DNA from 3 places in the Rhodococcus sp. Z13_19A genome. Region 3 is predicted to be linked to each of the others. Evidence: riboswitches for the same ligand, from Rfam matches in the RefSeq annotation. Region 3 holds a riboswitch; each other region holds the start of a gene.
What was found. Region 3 has a riboswitch for S-adenosylmethionine ahead of AC3YNX_RS00490 (ABC transporter substrate-binding protein). Riboswitches for the same ligand answer to the same signal wherever they lie in the genome.

Region 1 (4,773 bases), on a different contig from region 3:
CGTCGCCGGGTACGCCCAGGAGCTGGTGCCCTACGCCGACCCGCTCACCATCGTCACCCACGGCTCCACCCTGGCCGGCTCCGCCGAGGACCTCGCCGCGCTGGCGCCCCGCGGCATCGAGGTGCACGAGCAGGCGATCCACCGCCTGCACGGGGCCGACGGGCAGCTGGAGGCAGTGGAGCTGGCCGACGGCACCGTGCTGGAGGCGGCGGCGGTGTTCTACTCCCTGGGCCACGAGCCGCTCTCCGAGCTGGCCAAGCAGCTGGGCTGCGAGGTGGGCGCGGAGGGGCTCGTCGTCGACCGGCGGCAGGAGACCACCACCACGGGCGTCTACGCCGCCGGCGACCTGGCGCCGCTGGAGGAGCTGGTGGTGGTGGCCGCCGCGATGGGTGCGGTCGCCGCCAACAACCTGCACCAGAGCCTCGGCCCGGGCAGCTGAGCCAGCGCCCACCCCAGCCGCACTCACCTCGACTTGCGGCAGTGGGGCAGGCGGGCACGATCGGGCCATGCCCGCACCGCGGACGCGGTGGCTCGTGCGCCGAAGGAGGATGCCGTGACCGATCGCCTCTCCCCGCCGTCGACAGCCGTCACCGCTGGCTCGGAACCCGTGCTCGACCGCTACCCCACCCGCACCGCGGCGCGCCCGGAGCTGCTGGTCCGGACCGATCCCGCGGTGTGGGGCGGGCTCTCCGCACCCGGCCCGTTCTCCGCCGACGGGCTGGCTGACTACGACCGCACCGGCTTCAGCGCGGTCCCGGCGCTGCTCGGCCCGCAGGAGGTGGCCGACCTCGCGGCCGAGCTCGTCCGGTTCGCGGCCGACCCCGCCGTGCGGGAGGACCGCCGCACCGTCATCGAGAAGTCCTCCCAGGAGGTGCGCTCGGTGTTCGAGGTGCACCGGACGAGCCAGGCGGTGGCGGCGCTGGTCGCCGACGAGCGCGTGATCGGCCGGGCGCGCCAGGTGCTGGGCTCCGACGTGTACGTCCACCAGAGCCGCATCAACTACAAGCCCGGCTACGGCGGTGGCGGCTTCTACTGGCACTCCGACTTCGAGACCTGGCACGCCGAGGACGGCATGCCCGCCCCGCGAGCCGCGAGCATCTCCATCGCGCTGACGGAGAACTTCCCGCACAACGGCTGCCTGATGATCATCCCGGGATCGCACCGAACGTTCGTGCCGTGCGTGGGCGAGACACCCGAGGAGCACTTCACCACCTCGCTGCGCGAGCAGGGCCGCCAGGTCGGCACCCCCGACGACGCCAGCCTCGCCACCCTCACCGCGGCCGGCGGCATCAACCTGCTCACCGGCGCTGCGGGCTCGGCCACGATGTTCGACTCCAATTGCATGCACGGCTCGGCGAACAACATCACCCCGTACGCGCGGTCCAACCTGTTCGTCGTGTTCAACAGCGTGCAGAACCGCCTGGTGGAGCCGTTCGCCGCGCCGGCCCCACGGCCGGAGCACATCGCCGCGCGGGGGTGAGGCGGTTCCCAGCCGCACCCTCGTCGACCAGCACGTGCACCATCGCTTAAAGTTTCACCTGTCTGGCCCTGTGCGGGCCCGGCGCGGTCCAGCCGTCGGGCCACCCTTGTCGCTGAGGGTGTTCCGTGGCCGCGCGCCCGCTGCATCCTCGTGGATGGCCGCCTGTGCGGCCGCAAACGGGAGCACAACCATGAGTGACACACCCAGCGCCGCTGGGCGTCCAGCACCGAGCGTGAACCAGGCTGGCGCTGCGGGGGTGCCCCGCCCGGGCCCCGCGCGCGAGCTCATCGCCGCGATCCACGAGCTCACCCGGATCGTGGTGGGCGAGAAGCCGCTCGACGAGGTGTTCGCCCAGGTGGTCCAGCTGGCCCGGCAGGAGATTCCCGGCGCCGACGAGGTGTCGGTGACCATGGTGGACGGGTCGGACCCCACCACACCGGCCGCGACGGGCGAGCTCGCGTGCACGCTGGACGAGCGGCAGTACTCCACGGGGCAGGGTCCGTGCCTGCAGGCGGCCACCACCGGAGAGACGCTGCACATCCCGGACATGCAGGCAGAGCAGCGGTGGCCTGAGTACACCCCCTTCGCCGCGCGCAACGGCGGGCTGAGCTCGCTGTCGGTACCGCTGCCCGTGCAGGACACGACGGTGGGCGCGCTGAACATCTACGCCCGGGTGGTCGGCGCCTTCGACGAGCACAGCCGCGAGCTGGCCGAGCACTTCGCCGGCTACGCCGCGGTGGCCGTGCGCAACGCCAGCCTCTACACGGCCACCACGAACCTGGCCGAGCAGATGCAGGCGGCCATGGAGTCCCGCGCGGTGATCGAGCAGGCCAAGGGCATCATCATGGGCGAGCGCCGGTGCAGCCCCGACGAGGCCTTCCGGCTGCTGTCCAAGGTCTCCCAGGATGCCAACCGCAAGCTCCGCGACGTGGCGACCGCGCTCGTCGCCCAGGCCTACCAGTCGTCCTAGCCCGCCTGGACCTCTGCGCTGCGGGCCCGGCGGAAACCGCTTGACAAAGTTGACCGGTCCGGTCGACTATTGGTGGCAGGTCATGAGTGCCAGCGTCAAGCCCCGGCTCGCTGGCCGGCAACCCTCCTCCGCGGTGGGGTGCCCCGGGTGAGGACCAGGCTCCGGCGAGGTGTCGGAGCAAGCGCGGACCCCCGAGTGACGCACGCTGCCTCGGGCTCTCTGGGGTCCCTGAGCGGAACGAGAACGCCGTGACCACCACCCTGCTGCCCCGCCCCGCCGCTGCGGCGGCGACCGAGACCCCCACCACGCTGCGCCTGGCCACCCTGGTGCGGGGCATCGCCGCCCAGCCACACCGGTGGCACGACCAGGTGCGCTTCTCCACCCGGGAGCGCTGCTGGTCCCGGCTGGAGTCACCGGCCGGGGTGGACGTCTGGCTGCTCACCTGGACCAGGACGCAGAGCACCGACCTGCACAGCCACGGGCTGGCCAGCGCCGCGCTGACCGTGGTGCAGGGCACCATCACCGAGGTTCGCCCGGACGGCCGCGGTGGGCTGCACGCCGACCGGCTGGGGGTGGGCGGGCTGCGCACCGTCACCACCGGCGTGATCCACGACGTGCGCAACGAGCGGGACGAACCGGCGGTGAGCATCCACGCCTACTCCCCCCGGCTCACCGAGATGACGTTCTACCGGCTGGAGGACGGGCTGCCCGTCGCCGACCGCACGGTGCTCACCGACGAGCCGGAGGTTGACGCCTGAGACCTGTCGGTGGGCCGCACCCCGGGGTGCAACCGGTCACATCCCGGCGATCAATGGCCGCTGCACCGCCCTGAACAGGGCATTCTTGAGCTCATACCCCGCTCGGGGTGGTGAGGAGGACCGGCGATGAGCACCTCGTCAGGACGCGGCGGTCCCTGGGTGAGCGCGACGATGCGGTACTGCAGCGGCTGGCGCACCTCGGCCTCGGCCGGGTTGCAGCGCCGGGCCAGCACCCCGCGCCGCGTGCGCCGCACTGTCAAGGCCCTCCGCGCCGTGGATGGGCCGTCTGCAAGTACCACCAAGCGCGCCGCAGACCGTCGCTAACCGCTACCAGGTGCTGCTGCTCAGCCCCCGCCAGCAGCAACACCCGGTCAGCAGCACCCGGTCAGCGGAAGAAGCTGAGGAACAACGCCACCAGCCAGCTCCAGAAGTCCAGCCACGGGTTCGACGGCGCGGGGGCCACCACCGGCGGTGCCGGCTCGCCCGCGCAGGGCGCGCCGTCCAGTCCGCCCGCGGCCCGGCCCACCCGCTCCAGGCCCTTGCGGTCGCCCGCGGCGAACCCTGGGGTGGCGGCACCGCTCACGGTCGGGTTCATCACCTGGCCCGGCGTGCTGGTGTGGTCCAGGCCGATGGCGTGGCCCAGCTCGTGCAGCACCAGCCGGCCCCGGGTGGACGACGCGGCCGGCCCGAACCCGGGTGCCAGCTGCGGGTACGTGCGGCTGTCGAGCACCACGAACCCGGACACCACCTGCCACGGGGTCGCCTGCGCGGCACCCGGCGGGGTGTACGACCAGGTGGTGACGCCGCCGACGCCCGCGGCGCCGCCCATGCCGTTGAGCAGGCTGGACGTGCCCGGACCCGTCCCCGGCGCCGCCCAGGCGATCACCAGCGGGGTCCTGGGGTGGGCCGGCGTGCCGTCGAAGCCGTGGCCGCGCTGCGGAACCACGTCGGTGGTGCCGGTGTACACCAGGTTCAGCCCGGACTCCCGGCGCACGATGTCCACGGCCGCCGCCACGTCAGCCTCGGCCGTGGGACCGCCGTTGCGCGGGTTGACCTGGTACGGGATCGGCTCGCAGGGGTTCCAGCGGATCACCGACCCGTCCGGGTTGTGGTGCAGCGCGTAGCCGTCGTAGCTGACCGAGGCGGCCCCGGTGGTGGTGACCGGCGCCGGGTCCGGCGCCACGGGCGCGGGTGCCGACGAGGCCACCGCGGCACCGGAGGCCATCAGCAGCGCCGTGGTGGCACCGGCCAGCGCGAGCCCGCGGAGGCGAGGAACGGTCAGCGTCATGTGGGGTCTCCGTAGCTGTCTCGGCCGCCCTGCTCCGGGCGCACCGCCACCTCCCCCATCGGCCACCGAGCGACGGTGCTGAGCCGACACCGCGGCCCGGGCGACCTAGGGTGGGCGGCACTGGCCCTGAGCACGAGGAGACGACCAATGAGCACCGTCCGGGCCTGCCTCGTCGTGGACGCTCAGCCGACGTTCTGCGAGGGCGGGGAGCTGGCGGTGGACGGCGGCAACGACGTCTGCGTCCGCAGCGCGCAGTTCCTCGCCGAGCACGGCGACC
Region 2 (4,773 bases), on a different contig from region 3:
GGTGCGTGCGGCCTCGCTCACCGACGCCGCGCTCACGCCCTACCAGGCGATCAAGAGCGTGCAGCACCAGCTGGTGGGCGGCTCCACGGTGGTGGTGATCGGCGCGGGTGGACTCGGCCACGTGGCCATCCAGCTGCTCCGCACGCTCACCGCCTCGCGGGTGGTGGCCCTGGACGTGGGTGAGGAGAAGCTGGCCTTCGCCCGGGAGCAGGGCGCGCACGAGGCCTTTCAGTCCAACCCCGAGGCGGCGGTGAAGATCCGCGAGCTCACCGGCGGTCGCGGCGCCAACGTGGTGCTGGACTTCGTGGGCGCCGACGTCACCGGGGAGCTGGCCGTGGCCTGCGCCGGGGTGGCGTCGTCGGTGGTGGTCGTGGGGGCCGGCAACGGCGGCGCCAAGATCGGTCTCACCAGTGCGCCGTACAACATCTCGGTGTCCACCTCGCTGTGGGGCCGGCGCAAGGAGCTGATGGAGCTGGTGGAGATGGCCCGGCGGGGCCAGATCCAGATCCACACCACCACCTACGGCATCGACCAGGCGCCACAGGCCTATGAGGACCTGCGCGCGGGCTCGATCACCGGCCGCGCCGTGGTGGTCCCCTAGACCGCCCAGCCGCAGCGCCCAGCGCACCGCTCGTGCCAGTACTACAGTCAAGCAAGGTGATTGAGCGGAATGAGTTAGCGTGCCCCAGCGCGCCTGTCAACTAGCTAGCCCGATATGTCCACGTGATGCCCTACCATGCACAGTGCCCCTGGCCCAGTGCCGTGACCAGCGCCGAGCTTCCGAAGGAGAGGTCCACTCCATGGCTGTGCCCACGGACGGTAACGATCGGACTCCTACTGCGGTACACCGGGAGGCGGAGAAGTTCAGCACCGTGATGGGCGAGCTTGCCCGAACGCTGCACCGTGACCACGGCAGCGAGGACGACACCTTGGACGCGGTGCTCACCGCGGCGCTCTCGTCTGTGGTCGGCGCCGAGCACGGAACCATCAGCACAGTCGTGGACCGCAAGGTCGTGCTGCCCAAGGCGACGACCGACGAGCTGGCCCGGCGAATGGACGAGATGCAGACGGAGCTGGGCGAGGGACCCTGCCTCACCGCGATCTACGAGCAAGAGACCCTGCACATCGCCGACCTCGCCGACGAGGACCGGTGGCCGGCCTTCGTGGCGGCCGGCCGCGCGGCCGGAATCGCCTCGATGCTGTGCTTCCAGCTCTACGTCGAGGGTGACAACCTCGGAGTGCTCAACCTGTACTCCTCGCAGCCGTCTGCGTTCACCGAGGAGTCGATCGCGACCGGCCTGATCTTCGCGACCCATGCTGCGGTGGCCATCGCCGGTGCGCGCCAGGAGCGCACGCTCACCAACGCGCTGGTCAACCGCGACATCATCGGCCAGGCCAAGGGGGTCGTGATGGAGCGGTTCACGCTGGACGCCCAGGCTGCCTTCGACCTCATCTCGCGGCTGTCCCAGGAGCAGAACGTGAAGCTGCACATCATCGCCGCTCGGATCGTCGCCGACGCCACCAAGAGCGCCGACTCCTCCTAGCCCGGCTGGCTGGGGCTCACATGTCGCGGTAGCGCTTCGCCTGGGCCAGCAGCTCGCGCAGCTGCCCGGCGGTCGCCTGACGCGCCCGGGGTGTCTGGCTCTCGGCCGTGGTGTCGAAGTAGGCGGCGTAGGCGGGGGTGTCGCGCTGGTAGCGCCAGCCCTCGGCGAGCGGGCCGGCGTCCAGGGCGTCGTAGCCCAGCTGGTCGAGCAGCTCGGTGACGGTCTGCTTGGCCCCGGCGTCATCGCCGGCGATGGCCAGCGCGCTGCGCCCGGGGTTGCCGGCGGGGCGGGCCAACGTGCCGATGAAGTCGAAGTAGATGTTGTTGAACGCTTTGACCACCTGTGAGTCGGGCAGGTGCGCCTGGAGCAGCTCGGAGACGGTGGTGGACTCGTCGTCCAGCTCAGCGATCTGCCCGTCCCGCTGCGGGTAGTAGTTGTTGGTGTCGATGACGACCTTGCCGCGCAGCGGCTCCACCGGCACCTGCTGGTAGCTCTTGAGCGGGACGGTGACCACCACGAGGTCGCCGGCCGCGGCGGCCTCCTCCGGGGTGGCCGCGCAGGCCCCGGGGCCGAAGGTGCCGACCAGGTCCTGCAGCGTCTCCGGGCCGCGACTGTTGCTGAGCACCACGTCGTAGCCGCGCGTGAGAGCCAGTCGCGCGAGGTTGCTGCCGATGTTGCCGCTGCCGATGAAACCGATGGTCGTCATGGTGCGGACAACTCGGCGCGGAGAACAGGTATTCCCCGCTCAGGCCGGTGGGAAGGTCAGCGCCAGACCATGGCGTACCCACCAGCGAGCAGCACACAGCCCACGACGAAGGTGCTCACCCGGCCGGTGAGTGCTCGGGTCGCCACGCCGGTGCTGGCGTCTCGCCAGTAGCGGTGACCGCGGCCCGGCCCACGATCCTTCACTGCGAGAACACGCTTCTCCACGAGGTGCCAGCTCGCGGCAGCGCACCCGGCGGCGACCGCGAGGGTCAGCAGCGAGAAGGGCAGGTAGCCCCACCGGTGCACGCCGAGGTAGGCCAACACCTGCGCGACGACGAACCCGTAGAGATAGATGCCGTAGGAGTAGTCGTTCGTTGCACCCACCTTGCGGAGCGCAGCGGGAAGGCGTGCCGCGAGCCACATCAGGAAGTAGGCCAGGGCGGGGTAGCCGAGCAGACCGAACCAGCCCAGAAGCACGGTGAGCACCACCGTCGCTCCACAGACCGCGGCCAGACGGTCGTCGAGCGGGATGCGCTTGGAGTACAGCGCGAGACAGGCGCCGTACAAGAAGATCAGCGGCAGCGTGACGTGGTAGCGGTCGCCGAAGTACGAGCCGAGCACGTGCGCGTGGGCGGGAAGCTCCGTGCGGATCACCTGCATGGCGAGGAAGACCGCGGTGAGCAGCGGCACCAGGAACTTCGCCCGGCCCAGGGCCCCGAACAGCACGAACACGCCAATGATGAGGTAACACGTCCACTCGTAGGTCAGCGTCCACACCGACCCGTTGAAGACCGACATGTGCACCGTGTCCCCGTAGGGCGTCGTCCCCGCAAAGATGTCGTAGATGCCCCACGTGTTGATGGTGAGGTCCCAGTTCGCCTTCAGGTAGGTGGCAGGGCCACCGTCAGCTCTCTGGAAGTAGCTGGCCAGGTCGTGGCCATCTCGAATCCAGATCAGCGGGCCCACGACCAGTGCGCTGACCAGCAGCACACCCCAGAAGGCCGGCAAGATGCGCAGCGCCCGGTGCCAGAGGTACCGCACGATGTCGCTTCCGGCACCGCTCTTGGTGATCAGGTAGCCACTGATGGCGAAGAACCCGAGCACGGCCATGGCGCCGAGGTTGTCCTGACCGCGGCTCCACCGCAGCATCGGGTCCTCCCCCCCGCCGAGGGGGAAGGCGTGGGAGAAGATGACCAACGAGGCGAGAACCAGCCGGATGATGCCGAGCGAGTTGTCGTGTCCGCCCAAGCCCTCGCTGAGCGATGTCCGTCGTTTGCCGGACGCCAGCTCCAGCGCATCGGTCTTGACGGGACTCATCTCGGAGACTGGCACCCGGGCAGCGTAGTGCCCAGACCGTGGCGCCCGAATGACCAGTTGGGCACCGCCACTCGTGTCGCCGACAGCGACCTCTCCAGCCTGGCGTGCATCGTCACGAGTCGCCACTGCGGCGAGCGTCGAGGGCGACCCGTTGTGTCGGCGATCGGCAGTACAGTCCAGCCCGTTCCCGAGTGACAGCGTCAAGCCCTGCGGCTGGCTGTCCAGCAACCCTCTCCCCCGGGGTGCTTCCGCAGGAAGAACAGGGCCGCGCACCCGGCGCGGCCAAGGATGGATCGGAGATGACGGCGATGCGCAACGTCGAGCTGCCAGGCGTGGGACCGTGCCGGACGTACCGCAGCGGACACCAGCCACACTGGATCATGGCGCGGCAGTACCGCTCGCGTGGCCGCTGGGCGACGGTGGTGGGCTTCGACGGCGACCACGTGCTCATCGAGTGCCGCGACGGCTCGCTGCTGCGGTGGTGGCACCACCACCCCTGGCGGCTGCGCGCCGCCGTGGGGACGCACGGGCCGGCCGTGAAGATCGTGCGCGCAGGCACGGTGCTGCAGTGTGCGGGGCTGTGGTTCCCCTGCAGCAGCGACGGCCCCACGCCGTGCCTGCTGGAGCCACCCGGCGCCACCGAGCCGGTGTCGGCGCTGGTTGATCCCGGCGCGACCGAGCTGCAGCTCGTCACCCTCGACGGCGTCGCGGTCACACGCTGGTGGGCCTGAGCCAACCGCTAGTCGGGAGGGTCGACACCGGCCAGGCGCAGCTCCTCGATGTCGAGCCGCGCCTGCACCCGGCGCGCCACGGTGTCGTCGATGACGCCGTCGCGGCGCAGCTGGTTCAGCACCTCCCGCTTGCGCTCCATCAGCGCGAGCCGCAGCCGCGTGTACTCCTCGTTGTGGGTGCGTGGCGCGTCGCGGGCGACGGCGAGCGCGGCCACGGCGTCGGCACTGTTGGGCGACTCCTGGGCGGACGCCTCGAACACCTCGCTGTCGCGGTCCGCCTGCTCCGCGGGCACCGGAGTCGTGGCGTCGACCAGGCGCAGGTGCTCCTCGTAGTCGCGGATCAGTCGCACCCGCACCTCCTCGCTGGTGCCGTGCTCGTCGGCCAGGGCGGGCAGGGCGGCCACGGCGGTGGTGGTGATCGCGTGCTCGGCCAGCCGCAGCTCGGCAGCATGGGTGGCATCCTCCGGCAGGTGGGC
Region 3 (4,773 bases):
CGAGCACCTCAACCCCCGCGGCGCGCACGTGGTGGCGCTGGAGAAGCCCACCGAGCGCGAGCGCACCCAGTGGTACTTCCAGCGCTACGTCGCCCACCTGCCCGCCGCCGGGGAGATCGTCATGTTCGACCGGTCCTGGTACAACCGGGCCGGCGTCGAGCGAGTGCTGGGCTTCTGCACCGACGACGAGTACTGGGAGTTCCTGCGCCAGGCCCCCGAGCTGGAGCGGATGCTGGTGCGCTCGGGCATCCACCTGGTCAAGTTCTGGTTCTCGGTGTCGCGCCTGGAGCAGCGCAGCCGCTTCGCCAAGCGGGCCAACGACCCGGTGCGCCAGTGGAAGCTCTCCCCCACCGACCTCGAGTCCATCGACAAGTGGGACGCCTACACCGACGCCAAGGAGACGATGTTCTTCTACACCGACAGCGAGTGGGCGCCGTGGACGGTGGTGAAGAGCAACGACAAGAAGCGGGCCCGGCTGGCCGCCATGCGGCACGTGCTCAGCCTGTTCGACTACGACGAGAAGGATGCCGAGCTGGTGGGCCGGCCCGACCCGCTGATCCTGGGTCCCGCCGCCGACGTCTACGAGCAGGGCGAGGTGGTCAACCGGGCCTTCCCCGCCCTGTGACCCGGGTTCCCCACGGCGGCCAGCGCCCGGCCGTGCCAGGGTGGGCACCATGACGACGGAGCGCTTCGAGGTCCAGCGGCAGGTGGCCGCGTCCGCCGCGGACGTGTTTGCGCTGCTGTGCGACCCACAGGGACACGTGCGCATCGACAGCTCCGGGATGCTGCAGTCCGCCGAGGGCGACGCGGTGCGTGCGGTGGGCGACGAGTTCCGGGTGCACATGGACCGGGAGTCGCTCAACGACTTCCCCATGGGCAAGTACGACGTCACGGTGATCATCACCGCCCTGGTGCCCGACGAGCTGATCGAGTGGACGATCTCCGGCACCATCCAGCCGCCCATCCGGCACCTCTACGGCTACCGGCTCCAGGCCCGCGAGGGCGGCACCCTGGTCACCTCGTACTACGACTGGAGCGAGATCGACGACCGCTTCCGCGACAAGGGCGTCTTCCCGGTGATCCCGGAGGCCGGGCTGCGCGCGACGCTGGGCATCCTGGCCCGCACCGTGGAGCAGCCCGCCGTCGCTGCCGGCTAGGCGCGCTGCGCCACCCTGGGGTTCGGCTCACGCTGAGCCGATTCGTTGTCTGCCGCCACCCAGCCTCGCTAGCCTTGCGCCACACCATCCAGAGCGACCGAGAGACCTGGCTCGTCGACGTCGCAGCAACCCCCCGCAGCACGCGGGAGTGGGTGCTAATGCCAGGACCGATGGAGGCAACTGTGCAGGCCCTGCCCACCCCGAGCATGATCCGACCCGCCTTCTCGTGCCGGCGGCACGTCGACCTGTGCCGCACCGCCGGCGCCAGCTGTCGGCCCGGCACCGCCTGACCCGGCTGATCGCCCTGCGCCGCTGAGCGCGCCCCTGCTCGCACCCCTTCCTGCGCCCCGCCCCGTGGCGGCCGGCGCTGCCCTCTTGCGCCCGAAAGGCCTCCGATGTCGTTCCCCCTGTCCCGAAGACGAGCACTCTCCGTGCTGGCCACCACCGTCCTGTCCGTCGTCCTCGTCGGCTGCAGCGCCGACGAGCCACCCGCCCCGGTGCTCGCCGCCGACGGCTCGATCGACCTGTCCGGGGTGACCCTGCACGTGGGCGACCAGGTGCAGTCGGTGCAGTCGGTGCTCAAGGTCTCCGGCCAGCTCGACGAGCTGCCGTACAAGGTGGAGTGGGCCAGCTTCACCGCCGGACCGCCGCTGCTGGAGGCACTCAACGCCAAGGCGATCGACCTCGGCAGCGTGGGCGACAGCCCGCCGGTGCTGGCGCAGGCGGCCGGCATCGAGGCACGGATCGTCTCGGTGGAGGAGCGCGACAAGGCCAACGACTTCCTGCTCACCCGGGACGGCACCGGCATCCGCACGGCCGCCGACCTCAAGGGCAAGAGCGTGGCGGTGGCCAAGGGTTCCAGCTCGCACGGCCTGCTCATCGGGCTGCTGCAGCAGGCGGGGCTGTCCCAGGACGACGTCACCGTGCGCTACCTCGCCCCGCCGGACGCCCAGAGCGCGTTCGCGGCCGGGCAGGTGGACGCCTGGGCGGTGTGGAACCCCTACTACGCGGTGGCGATCGCCAGCGCCGGGGCGAAGGTGGTGGCCGACGGCACCACGCTGTCCACCGGCTACACCTACACCGTCGCCTCCACCGCGGCGCTGGCCGACCCCACCACGGAGGCGGCCATCAAGGACTTCCTGGTGCGGCTGGTCAAGGCGCGTGCCTGGGCCGCGGCGCACCCCGACCAGTGGGTGCCGGTCTACTCCCAGCTGACCAACCTCCCGGCGGCGGTGGCCACCGCCACCTTCGACACCTCCCGGGGCCGGGCGATCCCCATCGACGACCGGGTGATCGCCCGCCAGCAGGAGCTGGCCGACCGCTTCGCCGCCGTCAAGCTCATCCCCTCCGCACCGAAGGTCCGCGACTTCTTCGACGACCGATTCAACGCCGACGTCACGGCGGCCCAGCCGTGACCGCCACGACCGTGCGCCCGCCGGCGGCTCCCGCGGTGACCTCCGAGGCCCCCGCGGCGGCGGGATCCGCCCACCCGCGGCGACGGCTGCGCGCCGGCTGGTTGTTGCGCCTGGTCAGCCCGCTGCTGCTGCTCGCGCTCTGGCAGGGCCTCAGCAGCGCCGGCGCGATCTCCGAGCGCAAGCTGTCCTCCCCGCTGTCGGTGGTGGACGCCGCGGTGGAGCTGTGGCGCAACGGGCAGCTCTCCGACGCGGTGGGCATCTCCCTGCAGCGGGTGCTGGTCGGGGTCGGCCTGGGCCTGCTGACCGGGGTGGTGCTGGCCCTGGTCTCCGGCTTCTCCCGCCTGGGCGAGCTGGCGCTGGACCCACCGCTGCAGATGCTGCGCACCGTGCCGTTCCTGGGGCTGGTGCCGCTGTTCATCCTGTGGTTCGGCATCGGGGAGCAGCCCAAGGTGCTGCTGGTGGCCCTGGGCGTCACCTTCCCGCTGTACCTCAACCTGTTCGCCGGCATCCGCGGCGTGGACGGCAAGCTGGTCGAGGCCGCCCGCACGCTGGGGCTGAAGGGCTTCGCCCTGGCCCGCCACGTCGTGCTGCCCGGTGCGCTGCCCCAGGCCCTCGTCGGGCTGCGGCAGTCGCTGGGCATCGCCTGGCTCTCGCTCATCGTGGCCGAGCAGATCAACGCCGACGCGGGCCTGGGCTACATCGTCATGAACGCCCGCGAGTTCTACCGCACCGACATCGTCGTGCTGGGCCTGGTGGTCTACGCCCTGCTCGGCCTGGCCACCGACGGCATCGTCCGCACCCTGGAAGGGAGGGCGCTGTCATGGCGTCAGTCGTTCGTCCCCGCGTGAGCACCCCCGAGCAGACCCAGCTGGTCACGGCCCGCGGCGTGGGCCGCACGTTCGGCACCGACGCGGTGCTGCACGGCGTCGACCTCGACCTGGCCCCCGGTGAGATCGTCGCCCTGGTGGGGCGCAGCGGCTCCGGCAAGTCCACCCTGCTGCGCGCGCTGGCCGGCCTGGACACCGGCCACACCGGCACCATCGAGGTCCCCGCCAGCCGGGCCGTCGCCTTCCAGGAGCCGCGGCTGCTGCCGTGGAAGCGGGTGCGCGACAACGTCGCCCTCGGGCTGGGTCGGGGCGGCCGGGAGCGGGCCGAGGCCGCGCTGGCCGAGGTCGGCCTGACCCACCGGGTGCACGCCTGGCCGCTGACCCTCTCCGGCGGTGAGGCCCAGCGGGTGTCGCTGGCCCGCGCCCTGGTGCGCAACCCCGAGCTGCTGCTGCTGGACGAGCCCTTCGGCGCGCTGGACGCGCTCACCCGGCTCAGCGCCCACGAGCTGCTCGGGCGGCTGTGGGACCAGCACGGCTTCGCGGTCCTGCTCGTCACTCACGACGTGGAGGAGGCGGTGCTGCTGGCCGACCGCGTCCTCGTCCTTGACGACGGCCGCATCGCCCACGACCTCCCCGTCGACCTGCCCCGTCCGCGCCGGCGCTCCGACCCCGCCCTGGTCGCCCAGCGCACCACCATCCTCAGCCACCTGGGAGTCACCGCATGAGCATCCACCTGCACTGGTACCTGCCCACCTCCGGCGACGGCCGCGAGGTGATCGGCGCCCAGGCCCACCTGGGCACCGCGTCGGCTCCGCGCGCCGCGTCGCTGGACTACCTGGCGCTGGTGGCCCGGGCCGTGGAGCAGCTCGGCTTCGAGGCCGTCCTCACCCCCACCGGCACCCACTGCAACGACGCCTGGCTGACGACGGCGGCGCTGCTGCGGGAGACCCGCACGCTGAAGTTCCTGGTGGCCTTCCGCCCCGGCCTGGTCAGCCCCACCCTGGCCGCCCAGCAGGCCGCGGCGTACCAGGAGATCTCCGACGGGCGCCTGCTGCTGAACATCGTCACCGGCGGCGACGCCCAGGAGCAGCGGCGCTTTGGTGACTGGCTCGACCACGACCGCCGCTACGAGCGCACCGCGGAGTTCCTCACCGTGCTGCGCGGGGCGTGGTCGGGCACCCCGTTCGACCACACCGGCGAGCACTACCAGGTGCAGGGCGCCACCGTGCACAACCCGCCGTCCCCGGTGCCCGAGGTGTTCTTCGGCGGGGCCAGCCCGGCGGGGCGGGAGGTGGCCGCCCAGCACGCCGACACCTACCTCACCTGGACCGAGCCACCGGCCAGGACCGCGGAGCTGCTCGACGACGTGCGCGC

Region 1: it holds a riboswitch for S-adenosylmethionine, as region 3 does, so the genes downstream of both, AC3YNX_RS15895 (cysteine dioxygenase) here and AC3YNX_RS00490 (ABC transporter substrate-binding protein) in region 3, are expected to answer to the same signal.
Region 2: it holds a riboswitch for S-adenosylmethionine, as region 3 does, so the genes downstream of both, AC3YNX_RS15690 (hypothetical protein) here and AC3YNX_RS00490 (ABC transporter substrate-binding protein) in region 3, are expected to answer to the same signal.

The regions. Positions count from the first base shown of each region.
Region 1 is NZ_JBYUNN010000004.1:197,676-202,448, reverse strand. It holds gene AC3YNX_RS15910 (NAD(P)/FAD-dependent oxidoreductase) at 1-439, shown strand, start outside; gene thpD (ectoine hydroxylase) at 554-1,480, shown strand; gene AC3YNX_RS15900 (GAF and ANTAR domain-containing protein) at 1,671-2,450, shown strand; SAM riboswitch class IV at 2,529-2,640, shown strand; gene AC3YNX_RS15895 (cysteine dioxygenase) at 2,699-3,208, shown strand; gene AC3YNX_RS15890 (matrixin family metalloprotease) at 3,594-4,496, opposite strand; gene AC3YNX_RS15885 (isochorismatase family protein) at 4,644-4,773, shown strand, end outside.
Region 2 is NZ_JBYUNN010000004.1:154,670-159,442, reverse strand. It holds gene AC3YNX_RS15710 (NAD(P)-dependent alcohol dehydrogenase) at 1-601, shown strand, start outside; gene AC3YNX_RS15705 (GAF and ANTAR domain-containing protein) at 876-1,544, shown strand; gene AC3YNX_RS15700 (NADPH-dependent F420 reductase) at 1,561-2,250, opposite strand; gene AC3YNX_RS15695 (acyltransferase family protein) at 2,307-3,581, opposite strand; SAM riboswitch class IV at 3,750-3,861, shown strand; gene AC3YNX_RS15690 (hypothetical protein) at 3,866-4,297, shown strand; gene AC3YNX_RS15685 (Na+/H+ antiporter) at 4,306-4,773, opposite strand, start outside.
Region 3 is NZ_JBYUNN010000001.1:99,617-104,389, forward strand. It holds gene ppk2 (polyphosphate kinase 2) at 1-625, shown strand, start outside; gene AC3YNX_RS00485 (SRPBCC family protein) at 675-1,157, shown strand; SAM riboswitch class I at 1,239-1,334, shown strand; gene AC3YNX_RS00490 (ABC transporter substrate-binding protein) at 1,589-2,572, shown strand; gene AC3YNX_RS00495 (ABC transporter permease subunit) at 2,569-3,420, shown strand; gene AC3YNX_RS00500 (ABC transporter ATP-binding protein) at 3,393-4,124, shown strand; gene AC3YNX_RS00505 (LLM class flavin-dependent oxidoreductase) at 4,121-4,773, shown strand, end outside.